3 regions of the Brevibacterium sp. genome follow, and region 1 is predicted to be linked to each of the others. Evidence: riboswitches for the same ligand, from Rfam matches in the RefSeq annotation. Region 1 holds a riboswitch; each other region holds the start of a gene.

Evidence for each region. Region 1 has a riboswitch for thiamine pyrophosphate ahead of thiO (glycine oxidase ThiO). Riboswitches for the same ligand answer to the same signal wherever they lie in the genome.
Region 2: another riboswitch for thiamine pyrophosphate. It lies ahead of ACTIIH_RS07060 (ECF transporter S component); the one in region 1 lies ahead of thiO (glycine oxidase ThiO).
Region 3: another riboswitch for thiamine pyrophosphate. It lies ahead of ACTIIH_RS14490 (TenA family protein); the one in region 1 lies ahead of thiO (glycine oxidase ThiO).

What each region holds. Positions count from the first base shown of each region.
Region 1 covers NZ_JBQDYQ010000002.1:20,475-23,746, forward strand. The annotation lists gene ACTIIH_RS00850 (thiazole synthase) at 1-551, opposite strand, end outside; gene thiS (sulfur carrier protein ThiS) at 553-810, opposite strand; gene thiO (glycine oxidase ThiO) at 807-1,967, opposite strand; TPP riboswitch at 1,957-2,059, opposite strand; gene thiE (thiamine phosphate synthase) at 2,071-2,754, shown strand; gene ACTIIH_RS00870 (ketopantoate reductase family protein) at 2,751-3,272, shown strand, end outside.
Region 2 covers NZ_JBQDYQ010000018.1:3,201-6,472, forward strand. The annotation lists gene ACTIIH_RS07055 (fibronectin type III domain-containing protein) at 1-1,167, opposite strand, end outside; TPP riboswitch at 1,315-1,423, shown strand; gene ACTIIH_RS07060 (ECF transporter S component) at 1,446-2,072, shown strand; gene ACTIIH_RS07065 (ABC transporter ATP-binding protein) at 2,072-3,272, shown strand, end outside.
Region 3 covers NZ_JBQDYQ010000072.1:4,474-7,745, reverse strand. The annotation lists gene ACTIIH_RS14500 (hypothetical protein) at 207-767, shown strand; gene ACTIIH_RS14495 (uridine kinase) at 764-1,441, shown strand; TPP riboswitch at 1,470-1,575, shown strand; gene ACTIIH_RS14490 (TenA family protein) at 1,570-2,262, shown strand; gene ACTIIH_RS14485 (phytoene desaturase family protein) at 2,317-3,272, shown strand, end outside.

The sequences.
Region 1 (3,272 bases):
ACACCGGCGTCGAGGATGACGGGCACCTGCGCGCGGGAGACGATGGTCTCGATGTTGTGAGGGTTGAGGATGCCCAGCCCACTGCCGATCGGAGCACCTGCCGGCATCACCACGGCCACCCCGGCATCCTCCAGACGTTTCGCCAGAGCCGGATCATCGTTCGTATAGGCGAAGACCGTGAACCCGTCGAGGACGAGCTCCTCGGCGGCGGTGAAGAGCTCGACGGGGTCCGGGAGCAGGGTGTCCTCATCGGCGATGACCTCGAGCTTCACCCAGTTCGTCTCCAGGGCCTCCCTGGCCAGTCGGGCGGTGAGCACGGCATCACGGGCCGTATAGCAGCCGGCGGTGTTCGGCAGCACCCGGATTCCCAGACGCTGCAGCATGGTGAACACCGAGTCCCGGGACTCGGCGTCGAAGCGGCGCATCGCCACCGTGGTCAGCTCGGTTCCCGAGGCCACGAGGGCGTCTTCGAGGATGCTCAGGGAACTCGCCCCACCCGTGCCCATCACGAGGCGAGACGACATCTCCACGTCATCGACCATCCAGCTCATCTCAGCCTCCCTGCACTGCGGTGACGATGTCGACGGTGTGCCCGTCGGCCAGGGCGAACCCGGACCAGGCACCGCGACGGATGACCTCGCCGTCGACGGCCAGGGCCAGCCCTAAGCGTCCGCCGTCGGCCGGTGTCCCATCGGGATTCAGCTCCCGTCCGGTGACCTCGGCGATGAGGTCGAGCGCCGAGGTGGCACCCGGCAGCTCATGATTGTCGCCGTTGAGGACGATGGTCGGTGGGTGGTCGCGATCGGTCATGAGTTGCTCCTCATCGGGTAGGCGGTGGTGTGGTCTGTGGTGAAGCGGAGTGGGGACACGGACTCGAGCGTCCCGTCAGGAGGCCAGTCGGAGGCAGCACCCAGGGCGAGCTCGGCGCCGAGCCGGCCGCCGAACGGGGCCAAGAGGATGCCATGGCGGAAGTAGCCGGTGCTCACGACGCAGCCGGGATCGATGCGCCCGATCATCGGCAGGTCGTCGGGCGAGCCGGGCCGGGCTCGGGTGGTGATGTCGGTGATCTCCGCGTCGAGGATGCCCGGGACCAATCGCTGCCCGTCAGAGAGCAGCCGGTGGATCGCCCCGGCAGGGGTGCCGGAGAGCCCGTCCTCACGGGAACTGGCACCGAGCACGATCTCACCGTCGGGGCGTGGGACCAGGTAGACGGGGCGACCGTTGACCAACCCGCGGATGGTCCGATTCAGCAGGGGAGTCGCCTCGGCGGGGGCACGCAAGCGCAGCACATCACCCCAGACTTCCCGGATCGGCAGCGGCGGGGCACCGGCGATCTCGGTGGTGGCGCTGCCGGCGCAGACGACCACCTGATCGGCTTCCAACCGGCGTCCGTCTCCCAGTGTGACGCCGGTTGTCGCCGCACCATCCCCCAGCAGCTCGGCCACTCGCTGCCGGATGAGCAGCGACTCTGAACCAGCCGCAAGCGCAGACAGCAGTCCCGCCGATACACGACGCGGATCGATCGAGTGATCACCGGGAATGTTCACAGCCCCGGCCACGGCAGGCGACAGCGACGGTTCGATATGGCGGGCAGCACTGCCGGTGATGAGCTCGGTGGCGAAACCCGATCGCGATTGTGCTTCGCGCAGTTCCCGCAGAGCCTGCAGATCAGCCCGGTCACCCGCACACACCAAGGTCCCGGCATCTGTGAAACCGAGATCGGTGCCGGCGGCGCTCGCCACCTCGGCGGCGAATTCCGGAAACATCTGAGCCGAGGTCCGCATCAGCGGATACAGGGGAGTCTGTCCCCAGACCACCTCGGCGGCGGGAGCGATCATCCCCGCGGCGGCATGGCTCGCCCCCTGGGCGGGGGCAGGATCGATGATGGTGACTTCGGCACCGAGACGGCGCAGATACCAGGCCGTGGACAGGCCGATGATCCCGGCGCCGACGACGATGACTCTCACAGCTTCTCCCTCCGGCGGCATGATCCGCATCAGGTCTGACGGTCGGCCTTACGCCCTCTCAGCCTCGTTGGGAGGCTCCCGCGAACTCCTCTACTCTATGACCATGACCACACAGATGCCACCGCGCACCGCAGCGCGGCAGACGAAGAGAGCCTGGAGGCAGGCCCGTTTGGCCGAAGCGTCGCTCTACCTGTGCACCGATGCCCGGACCGCTCAAGGCGACCTCGCCGAGTTCCTCGACGCCGCCTACCGTGGGGGAGTCGACATCATCCAGCTGAGGGACAAGAGCCTCGAGGCCCGCGCCGAGATCGCAGCATTGGAAGTCCTCAGGGATGTCGCCGCACGCCACGGCAAACTCTTCTCCGTCAACGACCGCGCCGATGTCGCGCTGCTGACCGACGCAGATGTCTTCCACGTCGGTCAGGGAGATCTCACCAGCAGTCAGGCCCGGGCCGTGCTCGGGCCCGACGTCATCCTCGGACGCTCCACTCATTCCCTCGAGCAGGCGCTCGCCGCCGAGGCGGACCCGGAGACCGACTATTTCTGTGTCGGACCGGTCTGGGAGACCCCGACGAAACCCGGCCGTGCCGCTGTGGGGACGGCACTGCTGACCGCCGCCGCCGCCGAGGCGAGCAAACCGTGGTTCGCGATCGGCGGCATCGCGGCAGGGGAGAGGCTGGACGCGATCCGGCAGGCGGGCGCGAACCGTGCCGTCGTCGTCCGTGCGATAACCTCGGCAGACGACCCCGCTGCGGCCGCACGGGAGCTCAAAGAGGAGTTGGAATGACCCCAGCAGCTGACAGCGCATCCGACACAACCGGTGCAGGTGCCGACCTGTCGATCCTCATCGCCGGGGCAGGGGCCACCGGTGGGGCGTTCGGCACCTATCTGCAGGAAGCCGGACGCGATGTCACATTCCTGCTCCGGCAGGCACGGGCCGCGAGGGTCCGCACGGAGGGACTGCGCTTCACTGCGCCCGGTGATGATCGGACGAATCAGGTCGATGTCATCACCGCTGAGGAGCTCGCAGCCGCACCACAGACCTTCGACCTCGTCATCGTCGCGGTCAAAGCAGGCGGCCTCGACTCGGTCATCGCCGATATCGGACCGGCTGTGGGCGAGCAGACGACGATCATCCCGTTCCTCAACGGTATGGCCCAGATAGAGAAGCTGCAGTACAGGTACCCCGGGCAGGTGCTCGGAGGGTTCGTCAAGATCGTCGGCACCATCAGGGACGGAGCCGTCGTCCAGCTCACCGACCTTGCGGTGATGACCATCGGCGACCTTCACGCCGCGGCCGTACCC
Region 2 (3,272 bases), on a different contig from region 1:
CTGCCCGTCTTCCTTCTCCTCATCGGCTCCCGCTTCGGAGCCCTCGACGGGCTTGCGCTCCCCGTCCATGAGGAAGGTGCGGTTAAAGATGTGGTCGTGGCCGGAGACGACGAGGTCGATGTCATTGCGGGCCGCGACCGGTGGGATCGCCTTCCGCAGCCGCTTCACATCGAGATCGTTCCAATGTGTTGCCGTCGAATAGATCGAATGGTGAAACCCGAGCACAGTCCACCGCACCTGGCCACCGTGTTCGGCGACGACCTCGTCGATGAATTCGGCGTGGGCGTCCATGTCCGAACTGTTCGAGTTGATGTTGAGAAACAGGACTCCGTCTTCGATGAACCAGTAGTCACCGCCGGAGGTGATGATTCCGCCGCCGCCGTGGTCGTGGCTGACATTGGGTCGGTTGAAGTGCTGTTCGTAGGCTTTCGACGACACGTCGTGGTTGCCGATCGTCGTCGCCTGCGGGATCGTCCGGGTCGCTTCCGGGGCCAAGTACTGCGCATACTGCTCTTGGTTGCCGGCGGAGTTGACCTGGTCTCCCAGCGAGTAGAAGAAGCTCGGGTCGTCGGCAGTGGCCACGGCCGACGACAGGGTCCGGTCCCAACCGGTGGCATCGTCGGGATCTCCGCCTCCGGCGCCGACCTGGGGGTCGCCGAAGACGAGGAATTCGTCACCTCCTCCGGCAGATGCCATGGTGAACTGCTGCACCTCGGTGAACCCGTCCTCGTCGCTGCCGACCTGGTAGGCGTAGTCGGTGCCGGGTTCCAGGCCGGTCATGCTCGCATGGTTGTAGTGACGTTTGAGGTCGGTGGCAAGGCCGGAGTCTGTGGTCTCAGCCGCTGCCGCGTCGGCGGGAAGTTCGCGTCCCTCGAGTTCACTGACCGGCGCCCACCGGACCTCTCCCCCGCCGGAGTTCTCACTCATCCAAGAGAGGTCGCGCGTCGTCGGGTCGGCTCCGATCTGCAATACGGGATCGGTGATCGATTCGCTCCCCGCATCCCCCTCGGCGGGCGGGTCCGGCGGGTCCTGGCTCGCGGTCGAGCTCGGGCCGCCCGAGCCGAGAGACGGTTCGGCGCGCACGGGCACCGGGGCCGCCACGAGTGCGGCGAGCAGGGTGGCGGCGGACAGGGCACTGAGTGGTCGCTTGAGCCGATGCGTATTCACCCGCCCAGTCCTACCGATCAGCAGTGTCTGGTCGTTCTAAGGCTCGTCGACGAGACCGGGAACGGGAGGTGAATCGCCGATGACGACTCCCGGCCCCCGCGTCGCCTCCGCTCCCGGTTGCTGCTTCTCTCACCTGTTGTACAGTGGTGGCTACGACAGGGGAGCGCCGTCAGGGGCGCTGAGAGTGCAGAAGAAGCTGCAGACCCTCGAACCTGATGCGGTCAGTACCGCCGAAGGAAGTCGAGACTCTTCACCCCTCCTTGATATGAGGAGGCACAATGCCGAACACCACTACGCCGACCACCACCCCCACCCGTGCGCAAGCCTTCACCGCGGCACCGAAATCCAAGCAGTGGCGGGTCGTCGACTATGTCACCACCGCCGTGCTCGGCATCGCCGTGGGACTCGTCTTCTGGGTGCTCGCGCTGAGCTGGAAGGTTCTCGAACTCGCCTTCCAGGCATTCCCGCCGTCGATCGGCCTCATCGCCGGACTCTGGGTGCTGGCCGGTCCGCTGGCCGGTGCCATCATCCGCAAACCCGGTGCCGCACTCCTGTGCGAACTCATCGCCGCGACCGTCGAAGCCGTGCTCGGCTCCCACTTCGGGGCGACCGTTCTGCTCTCGGGTCTGCTGCAGGGCCTCGGTGCCGAACTCGTCTTCGCCGCCTTCGGCTACAAACGCTTCACCCTGTGGGTCACCGCCGCTTCGGGAGTGCTGGCCGCGGCGTTCATGGCCGTGAGCGAGAACATCATGTACAACGCCGAATGGCAGTTCGGCTTCCAGGCGATCTACGCGGTCTGCGCGATCATCTCCGGCCTCGTCATCTCCGGCATCGGCGCGTGGTATGCCTACCGGGCGATCGCGGCCACCGGGGCTCTGAGCTCCTTCGCCTCCGGCCGTCGCTGATGGCCCTGCCGATCACGGCCTCCGACTTCTCATGGACGCATACAGACCGTGAGGGGCCGGCAGTCGGTCCGCTCGACCTGCAGATCGCGGCCGGAGAGAAGGTGCTGCTGCTCGGCGCCTCCGGGGCCGGCAAATCGACGTTCCTCCACGCCGTTGCCGGTGTCCTGCCCGAGGAATCGGGTGAAGCCACCGGTGAACTCCTCGTCGGCGGTGAGAAACCGGATCCTCGCCGAGGCTGCACCGGGCTGGTCCTCCAAGATCCCGATTCGCAGGTGATCTTCTCCCGCATCGGTGATGATGTGGCGTTCGGGATGGAGAACCTCGGACTTCCGGCCGAGGCCATCGAGGCTCAGGTCCCCGAGTCCCTGCATGCGATGGGACTCGATCTGGCCCCGGAGCATCCGAGTGCTGCCCTGTCCGGTGGGCAGAAGCAGCGGCTGGCTCTGGCCGGGATCCATGCGATGGCCCCGGAGGTCATCGTCCTCGACGAGCCGACGGCCAATATCGATCCCGCCTCGGCGACCGAGGTCCGCGATGCCGTGCTCACCGTGCAGGCCGAGACACAGGCGACCATGCTCGTCGTCGAACACCGGGTGGAGCTGTGGATCGATCACGTCGACCGGGTCATCGTGCTCGGCCGCAAAGGCATCGCTGCCCAAGGTCCGCCCGAGCGGATCTTCACCGATTCGGACCTGACCGAAATGCTCATCGGCTGCGGCATCTGGATGCCGCAGGACTCCCCCACCCCGTGCCGAGGCGGGGCCGCAGGAATCGGTGGGACGTCGGGCCGCCTCGGCGAGGTACTGCTGCGCACTGATCGGCTCAGCGTTGCTCGACCGCGCATGGCCACCCCCGCCGCGACCGGCCTGGACCTGAGCCTGAGCGCCGGTCAGGCTCTCGGAATCGTCGGTGCGAACGGGGCAGGCAAATCGACCACGGCTCTGACCTTGGCGGGCCTGCTGCCCGAATTCTCCGGGCAGGTCCTCGCAGAGGCGGCCCTGCGGGAAGGAGCCAAACGGCCCCAGCCTTTCGCCTGGCCGTCGAAGCAGTTGGCGGCGCGCATCGGCATGGTCTTCCAGGAACCGGCACACCAGTTCCTCACCTCGAGCGTGGCGGCCGAACTCGAGCTGGGTCCCCGGCTGGCCGGGTGGTCTGCCGCCGAGTCGCAGTCTCGGGTGGATGAACTTCTTGCGGGACTCG
Region 3 (3,272 bases), on a different contig from region 1:
CGCCGCCGACCGCCGAGTCATCAACGGTCGCGACGTCTACGAGCTCGAGGTGAGCAAGGTCCGTCAGCATCGCGAGCTGGCCGGCCGGGGCTTCGACGTTCCGCCCACAGCGGCCGCGTTCGGACCGCGGGCGCTCGTCGACGCCGCGGCCGGCTTCACTCCCCCCGTTCATCACGAAGCACAATCAGGGCGGCAAGGGCCTCGGTGTGCGTCGCTTCGACTCCCACGCCGAGCTCGAGGCGGTCGCCGACGAGTTCGCGCCCGGTGGTGCGAACGCGCCGATCGACGGCATCACCCTCGTCCAGGAGTATGTGCAGCCTGCCCAGCCGTTCATCACCCGTGCCGAGTTCATCGGCGGACGCTTCCACTATGCGGTGCGCGTCGACGTCTCAGGTGGGTCGTTCGAGCTGTGCCCGGCCGATGCCTGCACGATTCCGGGCGCCGGGGCTGATCCCGAGGTCGAGGCGGTCCCCCAGTTCGACCGCCGTGAGGAGATCACGGCCGGAACACCGCTCATCGCTCGGCTCGAGACGCTGGTGGCCGACCTCGGCATCGAGATCGCCGGCGTCGAGTTCATCGAGACCGCCGACGGCCGTCAGGTCGTCTACGACATCAACACGAACACGAACTACAACCCGTCCGTCGAGTCCGCCGAAAAGTCGGCGGGTAGTCAGCCTGCCGCGGACCGTATCGCGGAGTACGTGGCGTACACCCTCGCCGAGGCGGCCACGCAGTCGCTATCCCCCGCCGGGTCCGTAGCCCGGTGAGTTCCCGGGGCACGGCCCTACGAAACCTGCTGGCTGAGCTCCGCGCAGTCCGGCCGGGGCATCGTGCGCTCATTGCCCTCGACGGGGTCGATGGGGCCGGGAAGACGATGCTCGCTCACGAGCTCGTGAATTTGGCCAAAACCGCTGCGGACGTACCTGGATATGTTTCCGGCCGCCGGGTCACCGCCATCCGCATCGATGGCTTCCACCACGCTCGGGCGATCCGCTACGCCCAAGGCACGGGGCCAGACACCTTCTATCGCCGTTCCTATGACTACGGAGCATTCGTCGAGTCCGTCGTCGAACCATTTCGACGAGGCGACTCGGTCGTTCCAGCTGTGTGGGACGTCGACAAGGATCGGCCGATTGCTCCGGAGCCTCTGAGTCTGCCGAACGACTGTGTCCTCCTCATCGAGGGAATCTTCCTCCACCGTCCCGAGCTTGTGGATCGATGGGATGCGAGCGTGTGGGTCGATGTTCCGTTTGAAGTCTCGGTCCCACGAGGGAACGAGCGGTTTGCCGGAGCCTTCGATGCCGATCCCGAGGCCACATCGAATCATCGCTATGTCCGCGGTCAACGACTGTACTTCTCTGAGGCGTCTCCGCGGGAGAAGGCGACATGGGTATTCGACAATCGAGACCTGGACCGGCCGAACCTGATCCGGTCCTACTGACAACTCTCCTTACCTTGGTGATAGTGTCGAAGCGCTGCAGGGGAGCGCCGATCAACAGGCGCTGAGAGTGCGAGAGCAGACCCTTTGAACCTGATCCGGTGAGTACCGGCGGAGGGAGTGGAACAACGATGACAACCACAGGCATCGGTGCATCGATCGAGGTGGCCGCCTACGGAGCGGTGTCCGAGCTGATGAGTTCGACGAGCAGACAATGGGCGGCGGCGGTCGACCACAGATTCGTCCGGGAGCTCTTCGCAGGCAGCATCGACGACGCCGTGATGCGCGACTATCTGGTGCAGGATTATCAGTTCTTCGAGTCATTTCTGTCCATGCTCGGCGCGTGCGTCGCCCACGCCGATGAACTCGAGGCGAAGCTGCGGTTCGCTCGACAACTGGGAATGCTCGTCGCCGATGAGGACACCTATTTCGTCGACTCATTCGCCGAATTGGGAATCGATCCAGCCGATTACCTCCACCCGGAACTAACCGCCCCGACGGTTGGGTTCCGCGATCTCATGGACGACTCCGTCGCTTCGGCGTCGTATCCGCAGCTGCTCGTCGTCCTCGTCGTCGCCGAATGGCTCTATCTCGACTGGGCCGAGTCCGGTGAGGAAATGCCGCAGCGACAGGTTCACCGAGGATGGATCGACCTCCACCGAGGCGAGGCTTTCCGCGGGTGGGTGCAGTTCCTCGTCGATGAGCTCGAGCGCGTATTCCAGGCAGCCGACGACCAGAGCTCAAAGGCTGAGTCCCTCACCCGCGTCTGGCAGCGGGCCGTCGATCTCGAATGCGCCTTCTTCGACAACGTGTACGACAACTGAGCTTCCAGGGTCTGCACTCCGCAGCCGTCCACCTCACTGACCTAGACTGGCCACATGAGCACTGGTGTTGATGCAGTCGTCGTCGGAAGTGGTCCCAACGGCATGGCCGCCGCGGTCACCCTGGCCCGCGCCGGGCTGAGTGTCGAAGTGTTCGAGGCTCAGCCGACGATCGGCGGCGGTGCCCGCACCCTCGACCTCGGGCTGGCCCCAGGCATCACTCACGACATCTGCTCGGCCGTCCACCCACTGGCCATCGCCAGTCCCTTCTTCGTCGACTTCGACCTGCGCGCTCGCGGCATGGAGCTGACGACTCCCGATATCTCCTATGCCCAACCGCTGGATAACAAGCCCGCCGCGCTGGCCTTCCACGATCTCCATGAGACGGTCGACCGCCTCGGCGAGGCAGGACCCGAATGGCGGCGATTCTTCGCACCGCTCCTCGAACGTGTCGATGACGCGATCTGGCTCTCCCTCGGTGACAAACGCTCCGTGCCCGAGACCCTGCGCGACGTTCCAGGCATCGCGAACATCGTGAAATTCGGTCTCCGACTGCTGAGCCAGGCCAGTCCTGCCTGGAACATTCCTCTCTCCCACGAATCCTCCCAGGCCCTGTTCACCGGTGTCGCCGCGCACGCGATCGGCGGGCTGCCTGCCATGGGCACCGCGGCCACGGCCACGATGCTCTCGACCGTCGCCCACGCCGGAGGCTGGCCCTCCCCCATCGGCGGATCCCAGGCGATCATCAACCACCTCGTCGCCGATCTCGAAGCCCACGGCGGCACTGTGCACGCAAACTCCCCGATCACCCACGTCACAGACCTGCCCAAGGCCCGCGCCTATCTGCTCGACACCTCGGCGTTGGGCGCGGCGCAGATCTTCTCCGGCCTGCTGCCGGACCAGGTCGACAAGAGCCTGCGGGGGTTCAAACAGGGCAATGCCGCGGCGAAGGTCGATTTCGTCCTCAATGGGCCGGTCCCCTGGTCCGACCCTGAGGTGGGGCGCGCCGGAAC